DNA from 4 places in the Geobacillus sp. YHL genome. Region 3 is predicted to be linked to each of the others. Evidence: riboswitches for the same ligand, from Rfam matches in the RefSeq annotation. Region 3 holds a riboswitch; each other region holds the start of a gene.
What was found. Region 3 has a riboswitch for S-adenosylmethionine ahead of mtnW (2,3-diketo-5-methylthiopentyl-1-phosphate enolase). Riboswitches for the same ligand answer to the same signal wherever they lie in the genome.
Positions count from the first base shown of each region.

Region 1 (2,199 bases), on a different contig from region 3:
GCCACCCCTCTCTCTATGTCCACGGTGCTTTCCACCGTTAGTTTTCCTTCATTTCTTTTCATCTAGCCCTTTTTGGCCCTAAAAGGACGGGGATGTCACGACAAAACAACTCCAGCGGGGGAGCGTGTGCGAATGGGCCAACAACTCTTGCGCGCGTTCACGACAACCATTTTGAAGAAAACGCGGTGTTTCACCAACCTTTTAGACTGGCACTATGCATGTGCACCTACATTTTACCACATCATCCGTTTTTCATCAGAAAAGCAAGCCATGCAATCTCTCCCCATTCTTCCTGCACCTATGGTACAATACATAGTAACTTGCCATGAAAGGAGTAAACGAATGGATTTATCAAAACGGTCGGCGGAAAACGTCGCCTACATGATCGAACAGTTGAAGCAAAAGTTGAAAGTGCTGAACTTGGATGCCATCAAGCCGTCCCATTTTTCCGAGGAATGGTACGATGAGTTGAGAGACATTTACGAGATGGTGATGAAACGCGAGACGTTCAGCCCAAGCGAAATGCAGGCGATTGTCGAAGAGCTCGGAAGCCTGCGCAAAAAATAACGCTCCCATCTGCTGCTAGGCAGGCAATGCAGCTGTTTCGTATAAAAACAATTCCTATCGAAAAACTATGATTGACATTATCGTCAATTGTGCTAAAATTTTAATCAATTAAATGACATGCGTTGCATACGTTGCTCGAGAGTGAGGGAGGAATGGGCTCAATGAACTCCGACAACCTGCCGCCTATAGCAAAGTGCCAATTCCAGCTAAAGAAGATCTTTAGTAAAATAAGGGGCACCCTTTCTCCCGCTCTTTCTGATTCATGCAAGGAAGGATTTTCGCCGCCGAATTGCCGTTTGGCCGCTATATATCCGACTAATTACGTGGATTTTCTTTGATTTTGTGAGGAGGAGAAACCGATGCTCACGTATGATCAGTGGGAAAAGGCGGAAAAACCGTCTTTTCCGTCCGATAATGAAACAAAAGGGGCGCTTGACGTCCTGGCCTGGGCGTATCGCGAATACGGCGATGAGATCGTATACGCGTGCAGCTTCGGCATCGAGGGGATTGTGCTGATTGATCTCATCTCCCAAGTCAAACCGGACGCCGAAATCGTCTTTTTGGATACCGGCCTGCATTTTCCAGAGACGTACGATACGATCGCGAAAGTGAAAGAAAAATATCCGTCGCTTCGCATCGTGATGAAGCAGCCGCGCTTGACGTTGGAAGAACAGAAGGCGCAGTTTGGCGACGAGTTATGGAAACGCGACCCGAACAAATGCTGTGAGCTGCGCAAAGTCATTCCGCTGCGCGAGGTGCTGACCGGGGTGACGGCGTGGATTTCCGGCTTGCGCCGCGAGCAATCGCCGACGCGGCGGCATGTCGAGTACATTAACAAAGACGACAAGTTCCGTTCGATTAAAGTTTGTCCGCTCATTCACTGGACGTGGAAAGACGTTTGGAATTACGTGTATAAACACGGCCTTCCGTACAACGTGCTCCACGACCGCGGCTACCCGAGCATCGGTTGCGCCCCGTGCACCGCTCCGGCTACAGATCCGAACGACTTGCGCTCCGGGCGCTGGGCTGGCCAAGGAAAGACGGAATGCGGTCTCCATCTCGCCTAAGGAGAGAACATTGACATGCTCCTTGCCATTGCTTTGATCGCATCCTTTTTCTTCGCCATGAACATCGGGGCAAGCGGCGCGGCGGCCTCGATAGGCGTCGCTGATGAATCGGACGCCATTCCGAATCGTCAAGCTGCTGTTTGACAGCGACGTCTATACGGTCATCGCCATCTTGAGCGTCTGCTTGGCGTCATTAGCCTAAAAAAAAGAGCGCTTGCCTCATGAACATGGCAGCGGCATTTCACAACATCTATCAATCTAGGAGGTTATGAACATGAGCGTAAGCATCCCGCATGGCGGCACATTGATCAATCGTTGGAATCCGGACTATCCGCTTGATGAGGCGACCAAAACGATCGAGCTCTCCAAAGCCGAACTGAGCGACTTGGAGCTGATCGGAACGGGCGCCTACAGCCCCCTCACTGGTTTTTTAACGAAAACGGATTACGACGCGGTTGTTGAAACCATGCGTCTTTCTGACGGCACCGTCTGGAGCATTCCGATCACGCTCGCGGTAACCGAAGAAAAAGCGAAAGAGCTCGCCGTCGGCGATAAGGCGAAACTC
Region 1 is NZ_JAEIGB010000009.1:60,426-62,624, reverse strand. Features, by position in the region: gene JCR24_RS10050 (DUF1128 domain-containing protein) at 343-567, shown strand; SAM riboswitch class I at 697-801, shown strand; gene JCR24_RS10045 (phosphoadenylyl-sulfate reductase) at 927-1,634, shown strand; gene sat (sulfate adenylyltransferase) at 1,909-2,199, shown strand, end outside.
Region 1: linked by a shared signal. The riboswitch ahead of JCR24_RS10045 (phosphoadenylyl-sulfate reductase) and the one ahead of mtnW (2,3-diketo-5-methylthiopentyl-1-phosphate enolase) in region 3 are both predicted to bind S-adenosylmethionine.

Region 2 (2,199 bases), on a different contig from region 3:
CGAGTCGGTAGAGTTTGTTCGCAATGATGACTACTGGGCTGGCAAACCGAACTTGGAAGGCGTCATTTTGAAAGTCGTCAGCCCGCAAGTCGTCCTGCAAGCGCTGAAAAAAGGCGAAATTGACGTCGCTGAGTTCCCGACTGACCAATATTTGAACGCGAAAGGGACGAAAAACATTCAGTTTATCGGTAGAGTGGATTTGGCGTACAACTATATCGGCTTTAAACTCGGCCATTGGGATGCGAAAAAGCAGGAAAACGTAATGGACAATCCGAAATTCCAAAACAAAAAACTGCGCCAAGCGATGGCGTATGCCATCAACAACCAAGAGGTGGCCGACCGCCTGTATCATGGTTTGCGCTTCCCGGCGAACACGCTCATTCCGCCGTCGTTCCCGGGCTATCATGACAGTTCCATCAAAGGGTATACGTACAATCCGGAAAAAGCGAAACAATTGCTGGATGAAGCGGGATATAAAGATGTGGATGGCGATGGCCTCCGCGAAGATCCAAACGGCAAAAAATTCAAGGTCAACTTCTTGGCGATGAGCGGTGGGGACATCGCTGAACCGCTGGCCAAATTTTATATGCAATGCTGGAAAGATGTGGGCCTCGATGTTCAGCTTGTAGACGGACGCTTGGCGGAGTTCAACTCCTTCTACGATATGGTCGAAAAAGACGATCCGAAAGTGGATGTCTACGCCGCCGCTTGGGGAACTGGAACGGACGTCGACCCGTACGGATTGTACGGCCGCAACGTCATGTTCAACTACTCGCGCTGGGTGAATGAGAAAAACGATGAACTGTTGGAAAAAGGCCATTCCGAACAGGCGTTTGACAAAGAATATCGTCGGAAAATTTACAGTGAATGGCAAAAGCTGATGAACGAAGAAGTGCCGGTCATCCCGACGTTGTATCGTTCGGCCATTTATGCCGTCAACAACCGCGTCGCCAACTTCACGGTCGATCCGGGCTCGAAACTGACGTGGAAAGATGTCGGCGTCACGTCCGAGCAACCGGAAGTCGAACAATGACGGTTGTTGCCTTTGATGATGTATGATAAGATAGAAGATAAATTGCATACGTCTTATCAAGAGTGGGCGAGAGAACGGGCTTGATGACCCCACAGCAACCTGCCGCAGGCAAGGTGCTAACACCCGCAAAGCGGTTTCGCTTTGGATGATAAGAACGGCTCATGGCCCCTTTCGCATCATTCCGAGGCGAAAGGGGTTTTTGTCGATAGGGGGTGAAGGGGGAAATAGTGAAGAGGGACATGTCGATCCGAGCTTGCATGGCCGCTCATCTCCGTGCCGCTGCGTTCGCCGTTCATGTCATGCGCTGCGTGCAGGCGGAGCTCATCCGGTTTGACTCTAAGGCGGCGGTGCATGTCGACCGTGGGGACGGATACGTTCATTTGTATGGGGAAGCGCAAGGAACAGCCTTTTCGTTGTTGTTGACCAACAGTGAGGCGGACGAATGGAAGGCGGACGGACCGTACGCCCTTGACCGCTACATATGGACAGAGCTTGGGAAAAAAGGGATTTTCCCGATGCAGATGACGCCGTATTTACAAGCAGTATGGTTAACTGAGTCATAGAAAGGAAGAGGGACGAATGGCAGTCAAAAAATTTGAACATGTCGGCATTCAAGTGAAAGACATCGAGGCATCGAAAGAGTTTTATCAAAATGTTGTCGGCTTGGAGCTGCTCGACGAAATGATTCATACGAACGGCACGATGAAATTGGCGTTTTTAGGGATTGGCGGCTCGATCATTGTCGAGCTGATCGAAGGATACAATCCGGATTTGCCGACGGAAGGAAAAGTGCACCATGTGGCGTTTACGGTGGAAGACATTGAGCAGGAGAAAGAACGGCTTCAGTCGCTGGGTGTGCCGCTTGTGTGGGAAGAAATAACGACACTTCCGAACGGGGCAAAATATTTGTTCTTCCTCGGGCCCGACGGCGAATGGATCGAGTTTTACGAGCCTGCTCGATAAATGGCGTCACGCTAGGCGGCCAGCTGTTTGGGCCGCCTATGAATTTGCCGTCTGGCGATTGGCGCTTCGTTCCATTTTTCTTCGTATGGCCTTGCCTGCCGCTAGACAACAACCGTCCATGTAGGAGTCGTCGTCTTCTCGATTCAATGGTATACTAGAAAAAGAGAGGGGGAGGATGACGTGGAAGAAATGATCGTGCACGC
Region 2 is NZ_JAEIGB010000005.1:133,590-135,788, forward strand. Features, by position in the region: gene opp4A (oligopeptide ABC transporter substrate-binding protein) at 1-1,033, shown strand, start outside; SAM riboswitch class I at 1,084-1,188, shown strand; gene JCR24_RS07420 (hypothetical protein) at 1,273-1,596, shown strand; gene JCR24_RS07425 (VOC family protein) at 1,613-1,996, shown strand; gene JCR24_RS07430 (PaaI family thioesterase) at 2,177-2,199, shown strand, end outside.
Region 2: linked by a shared signal. The riboswitch ahead of JCR24_RS07420 (hypothetical protein) and the one ahead of mtnW (2,3-diketo-5-methylthiopentyl-1-phosphate enolase) in region 3 are both predicted to bind S-adenosylmethionine.

Region 3 (2,199 bases):
TCATGCTTCCACCTCAACGACGCCCCAGCGGTCGATCGCTTTTTGCAGCGCTTCGTTTTCTGCAGCCGCCTCACGAAGCGGACGGCCGGCCAACACCGCGTCGATCGCCGCGCGAAACGCCCGGCCGCCCCCGATCGCCCCGTCCGGATGGCCGTGAATGCCGCCGCCGGCGTTGACGATGGTGTCAAGGCCGAAATCGCGGATGATGAGCGGCACCAATCCCGGGTGAATGCCGGCCGACGGCACCGGAAACGCCCGGGCAAACGGCTCTTGGTCGTCGGTGAGCGCCCTTGCGATGCCAAGCGCCTGCTCACGCTCCAAGGCCACGCTGCCATACGGCGACGGGAACAGGACAAAGTCGGCGCCGGCGAGCCGCAAAAGCTTTCCAAGCCAAAGCGAAGGCGCCACCCCATAAAATTCGGACGTCGTAACAGCGCCGCTGAACGCCGGGTGAGCCATAATCGGCACCGCAATCTCCTCATCCTCGCGCAACGCCTGCAACACGTCAAGCCCATAAGCGAAGACGTTAAACAACAGCACATCAGCGCCAAGCTCGGCGGCTCGTTTCGCTTTGTCCTTTAACGCAAACGTTTTGCCGGTCAAGTTGACGGCATACAACGTCCGCTTGCCCGTTTGTTCGTACACTTCCTGAAGCGCCGCCTTGCCCTCGGTGATCCGCTTTTCAAACGGAAGAAGTTCGCTGTCAAACAAAATTTCATCGTCTTTGACCAGGTCAACGCCGCCGAGCGCCTGTTTTTTCAATTCCGACGTCAAGTACGCCAAATCGCGGCCGATCATGCCTTTAAAAATGCTCATCAACAGTGGGCGGTTATGCACCCCGACTCGGTCGCGAATGCCGTCGATGCCAAAGCGCGGCCCAGGAAACTGTCGCTTCCATTCATCCGGAAACTCTAAATCAAGCAGCCGCACTTCACCGTCGAGCGACAGCTTGCCGAACGTCGTGACCAACAATGCCGGCAAATCGGCGCTGAAGTTGACTGTCGGGTAGGCGATTTTGACGATCGCCCGCTTCAGCCGCTTGCCGAAATAGGCGTTTACCCGCTCGCTTTCGCCAAGCTCTTCAATAGCGACGACTTCCCCTTTATGTTTGCGAAGCTGCTCCTGCTCCAACGCCGGCAAGTCGGTCCACGTGCCGATCGTCAAGCCGAGCGCGATCCCTTCCGCCTTTTTCCGAATGTCTGTTTCATCATGAAGCAAATACGTTGCCATCACTGCACTCATCGTTCATCCCTCTCAATCTCGAAATAAAAACGCCTCTTCATAAGAAGAGGCGTCACTCATCCATGGCGCTCTTCTTATCTCTCAGCGTTTCCGCTGCAAGAATTAGCACCGTGCTTGGCGCGCGCCAAGCCGGTTGCCGGGCTTCATTGGGCTCGTCCCTCCGCCTGCTCTTGATAAGAAAGCCTGCTCGTTTATGCACTTATCAAACAATTGGCAAATTTACTTTGAATTATGACATCGCCGATTGGCGTTGTCAATCATTTTTCAAAAATTTTTTTCGAACAATCCAAGGCGGCCGATCCGCTCCGCTGCTTCGCGAAGCCGCGCTTCATCGGTCAAGAGGCCGACGCGCACATACCCTTCGCCGTGCTCGCCGAACCCGATGCCTGGGGCGACGGCGACATGCGCCCGCTCAAGCAGCATGTCGGCAAACTCAGCGGATGATATGCCTTTTGGCAGCGGAAGCCAGGCGAAAAACGACCCGGATGGCGCCTGCACCTCCCAGCCGGCCTCGCAGAGCGCAGCGATGAACGCATTGCGGCGCGCCTCATACAATGCGACCAGCTCCGTGACACAATCTTGCGGACCAAGGAGCGCCGCGGCGGCCGCTTCCTGGATGGCGCCGAACAAGCTGACATACAAATGATCCTGCAAAAGCTCAAGCGCCCGAATGATCCGCTCGTTGCCGACGGCAAACGCCACACGCCAGCCGGCCATATTGTATGTTTTCGAAAACGTATAAATTTCGACGCCGACGTCTTTCGCCCCATCGACTTCCAGGAAGCTGACCGGTTTCCGGCCGTCAAAGCCGATCGCCCCATAAGCGAAATCGTGCACGACGGCAATGCCGTGCTTGGCGGCAAACGCCACCGTCTCCGCGAAAAATTCCTTTGTCGCCGTCGCGCCGGTCGGATTGTTCGGATAGTTTAAAAACATGAGCTTCGCTCGGTCGGCCAC
Region 3 is NZ_JAEIGB010000018.1:51,597-53,795, reverse strand. Features, by position in the region: gene mtnW (2,3-diketo-5-methylthiopentyl-1-phosphate enolase) at 1-1,242, opposite strand; gene mtnX (2-hydroxy-3-keto-5-methylthiopentenyl-1-phosphate phosphatase) at 1-4, opposite strand, end outside; SAM riboswitch class I at 1,314-1,422, opposite strand; gene JCR24_RS13725 (pyridoxal phosphate-dependent aminotransferase) at 1,507-2,199, opposite strand, start outside.

Region 4 (2,199 bases), on a different contig from region 3:
AAGGAGCGATGGATCGCGGAATGAGCGGATGCGCGCCAATACCGAGTCATCGATATAGGGGGACTGCATGGCGATTTTCCCAAATGTATGCGGATACAACAACCCGGCTAGAAGCGACACCGTTCCGCCGAGCGAATCGCCGATCAGCGCCCGGCCTTTGCCCATTTGGTATGTCGGCAGTTCGCGGTCCAAAAACGGGACGAGCTCATGGGCTAAAAAACGAAGGTATGCTTCGTGCTTTCGTCCTTCCGGGTGGTATTTCTCGTAGCGGTCGTTGACGTTCCGATACGGGATGCCGACGACGATCGTCCGGTCGATTGTTCCTTCTTCCATCAGCGTTTCGATGACGGTTTTCATTTTTCCATACATAAAATAATCTTTGCCGTCTTGCGCGATTAATAAAGAATATTTGTAAAGCGGCGAAAAATTGCTTGGCAAGTAGATGAGCAGTTCGATTTCTTCTTGCAGCTCTCCGCTGTACAACTTGCAGTCGCGCATCGTTCCTGTTGCTGTCGCCATGACCATCCTCCATGAAAGCGTAAGTTCATCTGTTATTGTAACATATTTGCGCCCAAAGATGTTAATGAAGGGCTCGAATTTTTCGCGAATTTGCCGAATCGCACCGCTGACAAAAAAATGGCTTGCAAAAACGTGGGGAATGCGTTACATTTTTATTAAATTTAAAAAAATTGAATACGCGTCCCATTCTTATCAAGAGAAGCGGAGGGAACTGGCCCAATGAAGCTTCAGCAACCAGCCGCCCGACGGCCAGGTGCTAAATCCAGCGAATTGAGCATTCAATTCGGCAGATAAGAAGAAGCATGACCCCATGTGTATGGAAAAGTCTTCTTCTTAGAAGACTTTTTTTATTTATTCAAGCGGCCGCTTCCATCAACCGCGAGGCGGTTTCGGACGAAGGCGCTTGGCCGCTGCCCAACGGACAGTGGTGCTTCGTTGGGCATTAAGTGGTCGGCCGTTGATCCATGATGGAATTTTCAGCAGAAGGAGAGAGATGAGATGGAGAAACTGGAGACGTTGTTAGCGCAAATTGGCAACCGGAGCGAAACGGTGACGGGGACGGTCAACCCGCCGGTTTATTTTTCCACCGCCTACCGCCATGCCGGCATCGGAGAGTCGACTGGGTTTGACTACATCCGCACCGGCAACCCGACGCGCAAAATCGTCGAAGAAGCAATCGCGAGACTGGAAGGCGGCGACCAAGGCTATGCGTTCAGCTCCGGCATGGCCGCCATTCAGACGGTGCTCGCCTTGTTTGAGAGCGGAGATGAGTTTCTCGTATCGGCCGACCTTTACGGCGGCACGTACCGCCTGTTTGAGCGCGGCTGGCGCAAGTACGGTCTTGGGTTTCATTACGTTGACTTTGCTGACCTCGATGCAGTGGAAGAAACCATAACGGAAAAAACGAAAGCCATCTTTTTGGAAACGCCGACGAACCCATTGATGCAGGAGGCGGATATTTCGGCGGTCGCCAAGCTCGCCAAACGGCATGGGCTGCTGCTGATCGTCGATAACACGTTTTACACGCCGGTGCTCCAACGCCCAATCGAACAAGGAGCGGATATTGTCATCCACAGCGCGACGAAATATTTAGGCGGCCATAACGATGTGCTGGCCGGCCTTGTCGTCGCCAAGGGCGAGGAGCTCTGTCAACGCCTGGCCGAGTATCAGAACGCCATCGGCGCGGTTTTGTCGCCGTTTGATTCGTGGCTGTTGATTCGCGGGATGAAAACGCTGGCGCTAAGGATGCGCCAGCATGAAGAAAACGCCAAGCGCATCAGCGCCTTTTTGCGCGAACATGAAGATGTTACAGACGTCTTATATCCAGGAAGAGGCGGGATGCTGTCGTTCCGGATTGCCGATGAAAAGTGGGTGAACGGGTTTTTAAAAAGCTTGAGCCTCATTACGTTCGCGGAAAGCCTGGGCGGAGTCGAAAGCTTTATTACGTACCCAGCGACGCAGACGCATGCGGACATTCCTGAGGAAATCCGCATCCAAAACGGTATTTGCAACCGGCTGCTCCGTTTCTCGGTCGGCATTGAGCACGCTGACGATTTGATCGCCGACTTGGCGCAGGCATTGAAAAACATGAAAGAGGTGTAAGCGATGGAACAGGAATGGTCGTTTTCGACGAAACTGCTCCATAACGAATGGAAAGTCGACCGCGCAACCGGGGCGGTG
Region 4 is NZ_JAEIGB010000003.1:271,054-273,252, forward strand. Features, by position in the region: gene JCR24_RS05805 (alpha/beta hydrolase) at 1-519, opposite strand, end outside; SAM riboswitch class I at 706-816, shown strand; gene JCR24_RS05810 (methionine biosynthesis PLP-dependent protein) at 1,018-2,121, shown strand; gene metC (cystathionine beta-lyase) at 2,125-2,199, shown strand, end outside.
Region 4: linked by a shared signal. The riboswitch ahead of JCR24_RS05810 (methionine biosynthesis PLP-dependent protein) and the one ahead of mtnW (2,3-diketo-5-methylthiopentyl-1-phosphate enolase) in region 3 are both predicted to bind S-adenosylmethionine.